3 regions of the Streptomyces sp. NPDC047982 genome follow, and region 3 is predicted to be linked to each of the others. Evidence: riboswitches for the same ligand, from Rfam matches in the RefSeq annotation. Region 3 holds a riboswitch; each other region holds the start of a gene.
The links. Region 3 has a riboswitch for thiamine pyrophosphate ahead of thiC (phosphomethylpyrimidine synthase ThiC). Riboswitches for the same ligand answer to the same signal wherever they lie in the genome.
Positions count from the first base shown of each region.

Region 1 (4,897 bases), on a different contig from region 3:
GAGCGGCGCGACCAGGAAGGTGCCTCCGCCCGCGTCCACCGATCCCAGAGCGCGGTAGAAGTCGAGACCATGGCCGCCGGGAGTGTCGAGCGAGCGTTCCACCAGCACCGCGAGGGGCAGCAGTATGAGCACCAGCACGGTCAGCAGCACCGCGCCGAGCAGCGCCCACTGCCCGCCCCCGCGCGGCCTGCGGGCGGTCCGTTCCGGATCGACCAGCCTCAGCGCGGTCTCCCTGCGCCGTACGGTCCACGCGTGCACCGCGAGGATCGCGCCCACCGCGGCGAACTGGATCAGCGTCAGCACGGCGGCCGTCGGAAGGGCGAGGAGCTGGGCGGTCTGCCGGTAGATCTCCACCTCCAGCGTGGCGTACCCGGGGCCGCCGAGGATCTGCACGACGCCGAACGAGGTGAAGGTGAAAAGGAATACCATCAGCGCGGCGGCGGCCACGGCGGGCGCGAGGGCCGGCAGCGTCACCCGCCGCCAGGCCGCGAACCGTCCGGCGCCCAGCACCCGGGCGGCCTCCTCCTGCCGCGGATCGAGCTGCGCCCACAGGCCGCCGACGGTCCGTACGACCACCGCGTAGTTGAAGAAGACATGGGCGAGGAGAATCGCCCACACGGTGGTGTCGAGGCGCACGCCCCAGAGTTCGTCGAGGAGTCCGCCGCGCCCCAGCACCGCCAGGAACGCCGTCCCGACGACGACGGTCGGCAGGACGAACGGCACGGTGACCACCGCCCGCAGCAATTGCTTCCCGGGAAAGTCGAGGCGGGCGAAGACGTAAGCGCCGGGCAGTGCGACGAGCAGCGTCAGCGCGGTCGAGGCGAGCGCCTGCCAGGTGGTGAACCAGAGGACGTCGCGGATCTCCGGCCGGGCCAGCACCTCGCCGATCCGGCCGAACTGCCACACGCCGTCCGCCTTCAGCCCCCGGCCGACGATCGCGACGACGGGGTAGGCGAAGAACACCGCGAAGAACGCGACGGGCACGGCCATCAGGGCCGTCCGCACCGCGCCCGCGCGCCGGGACGCGGCGCGCGCCGCGCCCGTGCGGTCGGCGCACGGGCGCGGACCCGTGCCGTCCGCGCCCTTCACCTCCGCGAGAGCGGCGGGCCCGGCTACTTCACGACGAGCGAGGACCACGACTGGACCCACTGCTCACGGTTCTCGGCGATCAGGTCGGGAGCGACGGTCGTCGGCTTCTCGACGGTCGCGCCGAACTTCGTGAACAGGTCCGGCAGCTTCGCGTCCGGGACGACCGGGTTCACGAACATGTTGAGCGGCATGTCCTCCTGGAAACGCTTGCTGATCAGGAAGTCCAGCAGCGCCTTGCCGCCCGCTTCGTTCTTCGCGCCGTTCAGCAGGCCCGCGAACTCGATCTGCCGGAAGCAGGTCCCGGTGGCGACCCCTGTCGGGGCCTCGGACGGCTGCGGCTTCGCGTACAGCACCTCGACGGGCGGGCTGGACGCGTACGAGACGACGAGCGGACGGTCGGCCTCGGCCTTCCTGCCGCCCGCGGAGCCGGAGAACTCCTCGTTGTACGCCTGCTCCCAGCCGTCGACGACCTTGACGCCGTTGTCCTTCAGCTTCTTCCAGTAGTCCTGGTAGCCCTGCTCGCCGTAGGCGGCGACGGTGCCGAGGAGGAAGCCGAGACCGGGCGAGGAGGTCGCCGCGTTCTCGGTGACCAGGAGGTTCTTGTACGCGGGCTTCGCCAGGTCGTCGAAGGTCCGCGGCGGGGCGAGCTTCTTGTCGGCGAAGTACTTCTTGTCGTAGTTGACGCAGACGTCGCCGGTGTCGACCGGCGTGACCCGGTGCTCGGCGTCCAGCCGGGTACCGGCCGCGACCCGGTCGATGCCCTTCGCCTCGTACGGCGTGAAGATGCCGCTGTCGAGGGCGCGGGAGAGGAGGGTGTTGTCGACGCCGAAGAACACGTCTCCGCGCGGCGATCCCTTGGTCAGGATCTCCTGGTTGAGGGCCACGCCCGCGTCGCCGCTCTTCAGGACCTTGACGGTGTAGCCGGTCTCCTCGGTGAACTCCTTCAGCACTGCGTCGGAGGCGTTGAAGGAGTCGTGGCTGACGAGCGTCACGGATTTCGGGCCCGTGCCCTTCGTGCCGCCCGAGCCGGAGGACGAGGTGCCGGAACTCCCGCATCCGGCCAGTGACGTGATGCCGAGTGCGGTGACGACGGCCGTGGCCGCGAGCCGCACGGACCCGCGCGTGGCGCCCATGGTCCTGCGCGTGGTGGTCATGGTGGATTCCTCCTGGGTTTTGGCCAGGAAGAGACGCGGCCCCGCCCGCGGAAAGCGGGCAGGGCGCAACAGCATGAGTTGATGACCGAACTTCCTACCCGGAATGACCCGGGCGAGGTTCAGAGGGTCTGCGGACGACCGGTCCCCCGGTGCCGCACTCTCAGCGCTGTGGCGCTCCCCTGTCGGAATATGAAGTTGATTCCGGGCCAGGTTACACGGGCCGGCCGACCGGCCCGCCGGGGCCTCGGCCGACCGGCGCCGAAGGCCCCAGGCCCCCGGCCCCCGGCGCCCGTGCGCCGCGCGGTCCGGCCGGACCACTGCGGACCCGCAGAACGCCGGACTCAGTGCTCCCGCGATCCGGTCGGCTTCGGTCTCAGCGCTCGGCCGCCGCCAGCTGCCCGCAGGCCCCGTCGATCTCCTGGCCCCGGGTGTCCCGTACGGTCACCGGTACCCCGTGCGTCGCGATGGCCTCCACGAACGCCTTCTCGTCCTCGGGCCGGGAGGCGGTCCACTTGGAGCCGGGCGTCGGGTTCAGCGGGATCAGGTTGACGTGCACCCGCTTGCCCTTGAGCAGCCGGCCGAGCAGATCACCGCGCCACGCCTGGTCGTTGATGTCCCGGATCAGCGCGTACTCGATGGAGACACGGCGGCCGGACTTCTCCGCGTACTCCCACCCGGCGTCCAGCACCTCGCGCACCTTCCACCGGGTGTTCACCGGGACGAGGGTGTCGCGCAGCTCGTCGTCCGGCGCGTGCAGCGAGACGGCCAGCCGGCACTTGAAGCCCTCGTCGGCGAAGCGCCGCATCGCGGGCACCAGCCCCACGGTGGACACGGTGATCCCCCGCTGCGACAGCCCCAGCCCGTCCGGCTCCGGATCGGTCAGCCGACGGATCGCGCCGACGACGCGGTTGTAGTTGGCCAGCGGCTCGCCCATGCCCATGAAGACGATGTTGGAGAGCCGCGCCGGTCCTCCGGGCACCTCCCCGTCGCGCAGCGCCCGCATGCCGTCCACGATCTGGTGGACGATCTCCGCGGTCGACAGATTGCGGTCCAGACCGGCCTGCCCGGTGGCGCAGAACGGGCAGTTCATCCCGCAGCCCGCCTGCGACGAGATGCACATCGTCACCCGCTCCGGGTAACGCATCAGGACGGATTCGACGAGCGTCCCGTCGTGCAGCTTCCACAGCGTCTTGCGGGTGGTGTCGTCGTCGCAGCTGATGTGACGGACCACGGACATCAGCTCGGGGAACATCGCCTCGGCGAGCTTCTCCCGCGAGGCGGCCGGGATGTTGGTCCACTCGGCCGGGTCGTGCGCGTACCGCGCGAAGTAGTGCTGCGAGAGCTGCTGGGCGCGGAACGGCTTCTCGCCGATCGCGGCGACGGCCTCCTTGCGCTCGGCGGGCGTGAGGTCGGCGAGGTGCCGCGGCGGCTTCTTGGCTCCGCGGGGTGCGACGAAAGTGAGTTCTCCGGGCTTAGGCATGGTTCATCCAGTGTCGCAGACGCGACGACGAGGGCCCGCCGCCCTGTGGACAGCGGGCCCTCATCGGGAGAACGCCCAGGTGGGGGGGACGGGCGAGCCGCCCCTCGGCTCAGCCGGAGCCGACGAACAGCACCAGCAGCAGCCAGACCACCGGAGCGGTCGGCAGCAGCGAGTCCAGCCGGTCCATGATCCCGCCGTGGCCCGGCAGCAGGGTGCCCATGTCCTTGATGCCGAGGTCCCGCTTGATCATCGATTCGCCGAGGTCGCCGAGGGTGGCGCTGACCGCGACCGCGAGCCCCAGCAGCAGGCCCTGCCACCAGACACCGCCGTCGATCAGGAACTGCATGCACAGGGCGCCCGCGACCATCGCGAAGGCGACGGCCCCGAAGAGGCCCTCGCGGGTCTTTCCGGGGCTGATGCGCGGCGCGAGCTTGTGCTTGCCGAAGCGCCAGCCGACGGCGTACGCCCCTGTGTCGCTGACCACGGTCAGCAGCAGGAAGGTGAGCACCCGCTGCGGCCCGTCGTCCGCGGTCAGGAGCATGGCGACGAAGGTGGCGAGGAACGGGACGTAGAACGCGGCGAACACACCGGCCGTGACGTCCTTGAGGTAGCCCTCCGGAGGCTGGGCCATCCGCCAGACGAGCACCGCGAGCGCGGTCAGCGCCACGGCAACCCAGGCGCCCTCGGCGCCCTTCACGTACCCGGCCACCACCATCGCCGCGCCGCCGACCGCCAGCGGCACGAGCGGCGCGTTGATGCCCTTGCGCTCGGACAGCCGCGAGGTGAGCTCCCACAGGCCCACGACGACGGCGACGACGACCACTCCGACGAAGACGGCCTTCACGATGAACAGCGAGGCGACGATGACGGCGCCGAGCCCCACCCCGACCCCTATGGCGGCTCGCAGATCGCGGCCCGCACGTTTCTTCTGCGGGGGCGGTGGCGCGGTGGGCATGGGCTCCTGCGGCTTCTGGTCGCGGAGCAGGGGGCCGCCGTTCGGGCGTGCGCCCCCCCGCTCCCGGTCGTCACGGTCGTCAGCGTCTCCACCTGCGTCAGGAGCGTCCGGCACGATGGGCATGGGCCGAGTCTGCTGGGCGTCATGCACATCGTGCGCGGGACCCGCCGGGGCAGCAGGCATCTCGGGCGCAGCCCACGGACCGGCTCCCGGCGTGGC
Region 1 covers NZ_JBIDBS010000011.1:101,352-106,248, forward strand. The annotation lists gene ACGF2V_RS16010 (iron ABC transporter permease) at 1-990, opposite strand, end outside; gene ACGF2V_RS16015 (thiamine ABC transporter substrate binding subunit) at 1,113-2,243, opposite strand; TPP riboswitch at 2,317-2,434, opposite strand; gene rlmN (23S rRNA (adenine(2503)-C(2))-methyltransferase RlmN) at 2,617-3,723, opposite strand; gene ACGF2V_RS16025 (phosphatidate cytidylyltransferase) at 3,833-4,897, opposite strand, start outside.
Region 1: linked by a shared signal. The riboswitch ahead of ACGF2V_RS16015 (thiamine ABC transporter substrate binding subunit) and the one ahead of thiC (phosphomethylpyrimidine synthase ThiC) in region 3 are both predicted to bind thiamine pyrophosphate.

Region 2 (4,897 bases), on a different contig from region 3:
CGTCGAAGAGCCGTCGGCCCCCGGGGGCGGGGGCGTCAGAGGGCCGTCGACTTCAGGGGCACGGAGGGGTCGGCGGCCCGCACCGGGTCGACGCGCGTCCCCGCCTCGATGAGCCTGCGGCCCTGCGCCAGGTCGCGGGGGCGGCCCACGGCGAGGACCGCGACCAGGACCCCGTCGCGCAACCAGCACACCGACCAGGCGGAGTCGGCGGCGTCGCCGCGCCACAGCAGGGTGTCGGCGCCCGCGTGGTGGCCCGCGTACTGCACGAACCGGTCGAACTGCTCGGACCAGAAGTACGGCACGGGGTCGTAGGCGGGCGGCGCCGGGTGCTCCCCGCCCGCCGCCGCGACGATGTCGGCGGCGACGGTCCGGGGGCCCTGGAGCGCGTTGTCCCAGTGATGGACGAGCAGGCGTTCGCCGTAGCGGGCGGACGGGAACGAGGCACAGTCGCCGACGGCGTACACATCGGGCAGCGAGGTGCGCAGCGCCGCGTCGGCGGTCACCGACCCGTCGGGGCCGAGTTCGACGCCCGAGCCTGCCAGCCAGCCGGTGGCGGGGCGGGCACCGATGCCGACGACGACCGCCCCGGCCGGGATCCCGCGGCCGCCGGCGAGGACCACCCGGCCCGGTTCGACATGGTCGACCCGGGTGCCGGTGAGGAGTTCGGCCCCGCTCTCGGCGTACCAGGCGGCCATCGGGGCGGCGACCTCGGCGGGCAGCGTGCCGGCGAGCGGCCGGCCGGCGGCCTCCAGGACGGTGACCGCGCAGCCGGCGGCGCGGGCCGCGGTGGCGAACTCGGCGCCGATCCAGCCCGCGCCCACGACCACCACGTCGTGCCGCTCGTCGAGGACGGGCCGCAACCGCGCCGCGTCGTCGAGCGTGCGCAGCAGGTGGACGCCGGGGACGCCCTCGGTGCCGGGCAGGGCCACCGGTTCCGCACCGGTCGCGATGACCAGCACGTCGTAGGGGACGGGGCCGGACCGGGTGTCCAGTTCGTGCGCCGCGGCCCGCAGGCCGGTGACGTCGAGGCCCAGTCTCAGCTCGATGTCCAGTGCCTCGAAGTCGATGTCGAAGGCGGAGTCCTCGGCCGTGCCGAGCAACACCGCCTTCGACAGCGGGGGCCGGTCGTAGGGCTGGTGGGTTTCGGCGCCGATCACCGTGACGGGGCCGGTGAAGCCCTGCTCCCGCAGGGCCACGGCCGTCTGCACACCGGCCATCCCCGCGCCGACGACGACGACGCGGCGCTCCGTGCCCGGGTTCGGGCGCTCCGACTGCTGCGACTGCTGCTGATCGCTCACCTGTCCACCATAAGCACCTGACTGACCGTCACGGCAGGGGGAGTTCCTCCACGGTGCTGGTGCCGCTGCCCTCCTGGGACTCCCATTCCCACCGCTCCTCCAGCCGGACCCGGCCGTCCGGGAGATCGACGACGGTGGAGACGCAGTGGCCGCAGGACGTCGTTCCGTCCTGCTTGAGCTGCACGTACCGGAAGTCGAGGACGTCGCCGGCGCGGGTGCCGACGAGTCGGCCGCGGACCACGTCGCCGCCCGCGTACTCGGCCCAGATCCGGCCGTCCTCCTCGTGGTACGTGAAGCGGGTGCGGGTACCGACCTGACCGGGTGCCTGATCGGCGACCGGCGAGAGGACGAGTCCGTCGAGCGAACGGGCCATGGCGCTGCTCCCTTGCCTGGGTCCGGCGGTCCCTCACCGGGCCCGGTGGACGGGGTTTACGGCCTCATCCACGCTTGGCAGCGGGTGAGGCCGTTAGGGTGGCCACGGTAAGACACTCGCGGGAGCCCGGACGCAGGGGCTGAGAGGGAGGCTGGAGCGGCCTTCGACCGTACGAACCTGATCCGGGTCATGCCGGCGAAGGGAGGGGCTGGACGCCCATGCGTTCTTCTCACCACGAAGGCCGGTCCGCCGGGGACGGGGGGCCTTACGACGTCCTCGTCGTCGGGGGCGGGATCATCGGCCTGGTGACCGCCTGGCGCAGCGCGCAGCGCGGACTGCGCACCGGGGTCGTCGATCCCGATCCGGGTGGCGGGGCCGCCCGCGTGGCAGCCGGGATGCTGGCCGCCGTCACCGAGCTCCACTACGGCGAGGAGCTGCTGCTGGGCCTCAATCTCGCCTCTGCCGCCCGCTATCCGGCCTTCGTGGCGGAGCTGGAGGAGGCGAGCGGCCGGGACACGGGTTTTCGCACCTGCGGCACGCTCGCCGTCGCGTTGGACGCCGACGACCGGGCCCATCTGCGGGAACTGCACGCCCTGCAACGGCGTTCGGGCCTGGAATCGCAGTGGCTGACGGGCCGCGAGTGCCGCCGTCTGGAGCCGATGCTCGCGCCGGGCGTGCGCGGCGGGCTGCGGGTCGACGGCGATCACCAGATCGATCCGCGCCGGCTGGCCGCCGCGCTGCTGACCGCGTGCGAGCGGGCCGGGGTGGTCTTCCACCGGGCCCGCGCGGAGCGCCTGACGGTGGTGCGCGACCGCGCCGCCGGAATCGTGCTCGCCCGGGGCGCGGAGCTCGCCGCCGGCCAGACCGTGCTCGCCGCGGGGAGTCTCAGCGGCCGGCTGCCGGGCCTGCCGGACGGGGTCGCGCCACCGGTCCGGCCGGTGAAGGGGCAGGTGCTGCGACTGACCGTGCCCGCCCGGTACGCGCCCTTCCTCTCCCGGACGGTCCGGGCCCTGGTCCGGGGCGGCCACCTCTATCTCGTACCGCGCGAGAACGGCGAACTGGTCGTCGGCGCCACCAGCGAGGAAATGGGCTGGGACACCACCGTCACCGCGGGCGGCGTCTACGAGCTGCTGCGCGACGCCCACGAGCTGGTGCCCGGCATCACGGAGCTGCCGCTCGTCGAGACCCGGGCCGGCCTGCGCCCCGGCTCCCCCGACAACGCCCCGCTGCTGGGCCCCACCGCGCTGCCCGGCCTCCATCTCGCGACCGGCCACCATCGCAACGGGGTGCTGCTCACGCCCGTCACCGGCGACGTCATGGCGGCGGCGCTGGCCGACGGTGAGCTGCCCGAGGTGGCCCGCCCCTTCACCCCGTACCGCTTCTCGCCCGCCGCCGACTCCGTACGTCAGGAGCAGCCCGCATGACCGAGCCCGCGCCCTCCCCCGCTTCCGATTCCGTGTCCGTCCCCTCCGCCGCTTCGATGTCCGTGTCCGTGAACGGGGAGGTCCGGCTCCTCGCCGCGGGCACCGCCCTGGACGCGCTGGTCGCCGGGCTGACCTCCGCCCGCTCCGGTGTCGCGGCGGCCGTCAACGAGAGCGTCGTGCCGCGCGGGCAGTGGTCCGCCACGCCGTTGCTCGACGGGGACCGCGTCGAGATCCTGACCGCGGTCCAGGGAGGCTGACCGTGTCCGACGACCTCTTCTCGCTCGGCGACACCACGTTCGGCTCCCGGCTGATCCTGGGCACGGGCGGGGCGCCCAGCCTCGATGTGCTGGAACGCTCCCTCGTCGCCTCCGGCACCGAGCTGACCACCGTCGCGATGCGCCGTCTCGACCCGACCGTGCGGGGATCGGTGCTGTCCGTCCTGCGGCGGCTCTCCATCCGCGTCCTGCCGAACACGGCGGGCTGCTTCACCGCGGGCGAGGCCGTCCTGACCGCCCGGCTGGCCCGCGAGGCCCTCGGCACCGACTGGGTCAAGCTGGAGGTGGTGGCCGACGAGCGGACCCTGCTGCCCGACCCGGTCGAGCTGCTGGACGCCGCGGAGACCCTGGTGGACGACGGTTTCACCGTGCTGCCGTACACCAACGACGACCCGGTGCTGGCCCGTCGGCTCCAGGACGTGGGCTGCGCGGCGGTGATGCCGCTCGGTTCCCCCATCGGCTCCGGTCTGGGCATCCGCAATCCGCACAACTTCCGGCTGATCGTCGAGCAGGCGCGGGTGCCGGTGATCCTCGACGCGGGCGCCGGGACGGCCTCGGACGCCGCACTGGCGATGGAGCTGGGGTGCGCGGCGGTGATGCTGGCGTCCGCCGTGACCCGGGCCCAGGAGCCCGAGCTGATGGCCGCCGCGATGCGGCATGCGGTTGCGGGCGGGCGGCTGGCGTACCGGGCGGGCCGGATCCCGCGCCGGCACTTCGCCGAGGCGTCGTCTCCGGTGGCGGGGCGTGCGGTGCTGGACCCGGAGCGCCCGGCCTTCTGACCGGGGTGCCCGGGCACCGGCGGGCCGCGGAGGCGGCGTGTCCCTGTCACGGCTCGGCTGCGGTTCGACCCCGGGACCGTGCGGGCCGTCGGACGCGTCCGCGGCGGCTCGTAGACTCACTTGCGTGGATACGACCCTCCAGGACCCTCTCGTCGGGCAGCTGCTCGACGGCCGCTACCGCGTCGATGCCCGCATCGCCGTGGGCGGCATGGCCACGGTCTACCGGGCCGTGGACACCCGGCTCGACCGGGTGCTCGCCCTCAAGGTGATGCATCCGGCACTCGCCACCGACGCGTCCTTCGTGGAGCGGTTCATACGCGAGGCCAAGTCCGTGGCCCGGCTGGCGCACCCCAACGTGGTCGCGGTCTTCGACCAGGGCGCCCAGGGGCAGTACGTCTACCTCGCCATGGAGTACGTCGCGGGCTGCACCCTGCGCGATGTGCTGCGCGACCGCGGCGCTCTGCAACCGCGGGCCGCTCTGGACATCCTGGAACCGGTCCTCGCCGCGCTCGGCGCCGCGCACCGGGCGGGCTTCGTGCACCGCGACATGAAGCCGGAGAACGTCCTCATAGGCGACGACGGCCGGGTCAAGGTCGCCGACTTCGGTCTCGTACGGGCGGTGGGCGCCGTCACCCACACCATCGGATCAGTCCTGGGCACCGTCTCCTACCTCGCCCCCGAGCAGATAGAGCACGGCACGGCGGACACCCGCACCGACGTGTACGCCTGCGGTGTCGTCCTGTACGAA
Region 2 covers NZ_JBIDBS010000004.1:328,198-333,094, forward strand. The annotation lists gene ACGF2V_RS06985 (FAD-dependent oxidoreductase) at 36-1,217, opposite strand; gene ACGF2V_RS06990 (hypothetical protein) at 1,327-1,671, opposite strand; TPP riboswitch at 1,780-1,892, shown strand; gene thiO (glycine oxidase ThiO) at 1,890-3,095, shown strand; gene thiS (sulfur carrier protein ThiS) at 3,092-3,352, shown strand; gene ACGF2V_RS07005 (thiazole synthase) at 3,355-4,149, shown strand; gene pknB (Stk1 family PASTA domain-containing Ser/Thr kinase) at 4,274-4,897, shown strand, end outside.
Region 2: linked by a shared signal. The riboswitch ahead of thiO (glycine oxidase ThiO) and the one ahead of thiC (phosphomethylpyrimidine synthase ThiC) in region 3 are both predicted to bind thiamine pyrophosphate.

Region 3 (4,897 bases):
CCATTCCGATCACCGTCGGCTTCACCGCCGCCGCGATGGCGATTTCGCTACCCCTGGAACAACAACACAGATTGCGCCCCGCAGTCGAACAACTACGTGGCGAAGTGGCCAGCCTCTTGCGTTCGTTCGTGTTCTCTATCAGTATCTGAAAAATCACTCCTTGTGATCTGCTATCGCGTGCACCACGATGGCGTCAATAGGGCCATGGGGGATCATTCCTGGCCAGATTCATCTACTGCGGGGTTGAACGATGCGCGAGTCGGTTCAAGCTGAGGTCATGATGAGCTTTCTCGTCTCCGAGGAGCTCTCTTTCCGGATCCCGGTGGAACTCCGGTACGAAGTGTGTGATCCGTATGCGATTCGGATGACCTTCCATCTTCCAGGTGACGCCCCCGTCACCTGGGCATTCGGCCGTGAGTTGCTGCTCGACGGCCTCAACAGCCCCAGTGGCGACGGCGATGTGCACATCGGGCCCACGGAACCCGAAGGGCTTTCCGATGTGCACATCCGGCTCCAGGTGGGTGCTGACCGTGCTCTCTTCCGGGCTGGTTCGGCGCCGCTCGTAGCCTTTCTCGACCGGACCGACAAGCTCGTGCCGCTCGGGCAGGAGCGCACGCTGGGTGACTTCGAGGGAAATCTCGAGGAGGCCCTGGGCCGGATCCTCGCCGAGGAGCAGAACGCCGGCTGAAGAACACGGTGTCGCCGACCGGGGGCCGCCGGTCGAACATGACATCCGCCGAATGGGCGAATCGCTCTCCGTGTTCGGGACCGCTCCTCGTCAGCCGACCGATGTGCGTTCCGGGGTGCTCACGGCTTCGTCCTGCGACGGCGGCCCTTCCCGGTCCGTACGGGTGCTGGAGCTCCGGCTTCCGCGCCGAGCCCTGTGCGGTCCGCGGACACCACCAGCGCGGCGAGCACCGTCGTCACCGGCACAGAGGCGACCAGCCCGATCGAACCGACCAGCGTCCGTACGACCTCCTCCGCCACCAGCTCGCTGTTGGCCACCGTGCCCACGCTGCTCCTGGCGATCGAGAACAACAACAGCAACGGCAGCGCGGCGCCCGCGTAGGCGAGCACCAGCGTATTGACGACTGAGGCGATGTGATCGCGCCCGATCCTGATCCCTGCCCGGTAGAGCCCCCGCACGCCCATCGTCGGGTTCGCCTGGTGGAGCTCCCAGACAGCCGACGTCTGGGTGACCGTCACGTCGTCGAGCACCCCGAGCGAACCGATGATGACACCGGCCAGCAGCAGGCCGCTCATGTCGATACGCGGATACAGCCCGTGGATGAGGCCGGTGCTGTCGTCGGTGTTGCCGGTCAGGCTCGCCCAGCCGATGAAGAGCGAGCCGAGCAGCCCGATCAAGAGGAGCGAGATCAGCGTGCCCACCACCGCGACCGAGGTGCGGGCGGTGAGCCCGTGACACATGTAGAGCGCGATCAGCATGATCGCGCTGGACCCCACCACCGCGACGATCAGCGGATTCGAGCCCTGGAGGATGGCCGGGAGGATGAACAGGGTCAGTACGGCGAACGACACGGCGAGCGCGACCAGCGCCATCACCCCGCGCATTCTGCCCACCGCGACCACGACCAGGGCGAAGATCCCGGCCAGCAGTGCCATCGGGAACTTCCGGTTCACATCGGTCACCGAATACTGCAGGTCACGGGGCGCGTCAGGGGCGTACGCCACGACCACGCCCTGCCCCTCGCGCAACTGACGTGATGCGTCGGGCTGGACGACCTCCACGAACCTCCGCCCGCTGTCGTGACCGGTCGTCACCTCGACCGTGGCCTTCGCGCACAGCCCGGTGCGGCCGGTCGACGGCGGAGCGGCTTCGCCCCCGACCGGCATCTGGGAGGCGTTCACCTCCTTGCAGCCCACGGGGGCGACATCCACCACCTTGCCCTGCTGGGTCTGCCGGTCGAAGCCGACACCGGTCCGTTCGTGCGGTGGCGCACCGCCCGGCCAGAGCGCCACCAGTCCGACGAGGACCGCGGCGGCGAACGGGATCAGTACGGCCGCGATGACCTTCCGCAGATGCCTGGAGACGGGCGCGGCGGGTCCGTGGGCGTGCGCATGGCCATGTGCGTGGTCGTGCTGATGGCTCGGTGGTTCGGAAGCTCTGGGGAGGGACGTCACCGGGCGATCATCGCAAGGAGGCAAGGGACCCTCTGTTCATTCCACCGGACAGGGCGCTAGCGTGGAGGAACCTTTGCACACGCGGGAGCTCGGAGCACCGGGCTGAGAGGGCGCTGATATCCGTACGTCCGTACGGGAGGGGCTGCGCCGACCGCCGAACCTGTTACCGGGTAATGCCGGCGTAGGGAGATAGGTCTCCATGACCACATCGGACACACGCACGCCTGCCTCCAGCCAGAGCGACGAGGCCGGGAAGTCCATCGGCTGGCACAAGGGATACGTCCAGGGCTCACGCCCCGACATCCGTGTGCCCGTCCGTCAGGTGCACCTCACGAACGGCAAGGACGTGACGCTGTACGACACGTCGGGGCCGTACACCGATCCCACCGTCGAGACCGACGTCCGTCGCGGACTCGCGCCGCTGAGGGGGAATTGGATCACCGCGCGCGGCGACACCGAGGAGTACCCGGGCCGCCCCGCCCGCCCCGAGGACGACGGGCTCAAGCACACCTCGCCGCGTATGGGGTCTCCCCTGCTCGGGCGAAGCCGAGAGCTTGGAGAAGGGCTGCGCAATCTCGACGCGGTCTTCCCCGGTCGGCCCCGGCTGCCGCGCCGCAGCCGGGACGGCCGGCCCGTGACCCAGCTCGCGTATGCCAGGCGGGGCGAAATCACTCCGGAAATGGAGTACGTGGCGATCCGGGAGGGCGTCGAGCCGGAGGCGGTGCGCGAGGAGATCGCCGCAGGCCGCGCCGTGCTGCCGGCGAATGTCAACCATCCCGAGACCGAGCCGATGATCATCGGAAAGCGGTTTCTGGTGAAGGTCAATGCCAACATCGGCAACTCCGCGGTGACGTCCTCCATTGAGGAGGAGGTGGAGAAGATGACGTGGGCGACGCGCTGGGGCGCCGACACGGTCATGGACCTTTCCACCGGGCGCGACATTCACACCACCCGTGAGTGGGTTCTGCGCAACTCCCCGGTGCCGATCGGCACCGTGCCCCTCTACCAGGCCCTCGAAAAGGTCGACGGCAAGGCCGAGGAACTGACGTGGGAGATCTACAAGGACACCGTCGTCGAACAGGCCGAGCAGGGCGTCGACTACATGACGGTGCACGCCGGCGTACGCCTGCCGTACGTTCCGCTGACCGCCCGCCGCAAGACCGGCATCGTCTCGCGCGGCGGCTCGATCATGGCGGCGTGGTGCCTCGCGCACCACAAGGAGTCATTCCTCTACGAGAACTTCGAGGAACTCTGCGAACTCCTCGCCTCCTACGACGTGACGTACTCGCTCGGCGACGGGCTGCGCCCCGGCTCGATCGCGGACGCCAACGACGAGGCGCAGTTCGCCGAACTGCACACGCTCGGTGAGCTGAACACGATTGCCAAGCGGTACGGCGTCCAGACCATGATCGAGGGCCCGGGCCATGTCCCGATGCACAAGATCAAGGAGAACATCGACCTCCAGCAGGAGATCTGCGAGGAGGCGCCCTTCTACACGCTCGGCCCGCTGACCACCGATGTCGCTCCGGCGTACGACCACATCACCTCGGGCATCGGCGCGGCGATGATCGCCTGGTGGGGCACGGCGATGCTCTGTTACGTGACGCCCAAGGAGCACCTCGGGCTGCCGAACCGGGACGACGTGAAGACTGGCGTGATCACGTACAAGATCGCGGCCCACGCGGCGGACCTCGCCAAAGGGCATCCGGGGGCGCAGGACTGGGACGACGCGCTCTCCGACGCCCGGTTCGAGTTCCGGTGGGAGGATCAGTTCAACCTGGCGCTCGACCCGGTCACGGCACGGGGGTTCCACGACGAGACGCTGCCCGCGGAGCCGGCGAAGACGGCGCACTTCTGCTCGATGTGCGGCCCGAAGTTCTGTTCGATGAAGATCTCTCAGGACATCCGGCGTGAACACGGGGTGTCACAAGCGGAGATCGAGGCGGGGATGTCGGAGAAGTCGAAGGAGTTCGCGGCGGCCGGCAACCGTGTCTACCTGCCCGTCGCGGACTGAGGTGACGGCCGGCCGGGGCGACAGAGGGGGCGGACCGCCGGGTTCCGCACCCTCGTCCCTCGTTGCTCGCTCGCTCCCGGGCCCACGGACGCCCTGGACGTGCTGACGGACCTGGCGTTCGGGGAGCTTCCCCTGTATCGCCTCCGGGCCATCAGCCACGCGGACAACGCGGCTGCGCTCGCCGTCCTCGACAAGTCGGGGTTCACCCGGGAGGGAGTGAGCCGGTCGGCGTGCCTGCACCGGGGGCGGCGGTACGACATCGTGGTGTTCTCGCTCCTCCGTCCCGAGTGGGAGGGGCTGGCGCGTCCGAGGTCCTGGGACCTGTGATCGGGTGCGTCTCGCCCGCGTTCTTCGTCGGCCGGGTCCGAGCGGGGGAGGGGCGCGCGGGGCCTGCGTGACGGGGGACGGGGAAGGGGCGTGTGCGGCGGCTCGGTCATTCCACTTCGTGCTCGGAGCTGCCGAAGTCGGGGCTGGTGAAGTCCGGACTGGTGAAGGTCGGGCGGGGACCTGCGGCAGGTCCCTCGTCCGGGCCGGAGAAGTCGGGTCTGCTGTAGCCGACTTTCGGGATGCGGTTCGGTGAGCGCTGCGGTGTGCGTGCGGCGGAGGCGGCCTCGGGGTCGTCGAGGGCGTCGCGCAGGAACGGCAGGATGCCGCGTTCCAGCAGTGCGTGGCGCCAGGCTTCCCGGGCACGTGCCACGTCCTCCGGCAGCTCGATCTCGTCGCGGACGGCGTTCTCCGACG
Region 3 covers NZ_JBIDBS010000001.1:207,044-211,940, reverse strand. The annotation lists gene ACGF2V_RS00920 (helix-turn-helix domain-containing protein) at 1-149, shown strand, start outside; gene ACGF2V_RS00915 (SsgA family sporulation/cell division regulator) at 251-688, shown strand; gene ACGF2V_RS00910 (YibE/F family protein) at 808-2,142, opposite strand; TPP riboswitch at 2,214-2,347, shown strand; gene thiC (phosphomethylpyrimidine synthase ThiC) at 2,342-4,156, shown strand; gene ACGF2V_RS00900 (GNAT family protein) at 4,256-4,483, shown strand; gene ACGF2V_RS00895 (hypothetical protein) at 4,590-4,897, opposite strand, start outside.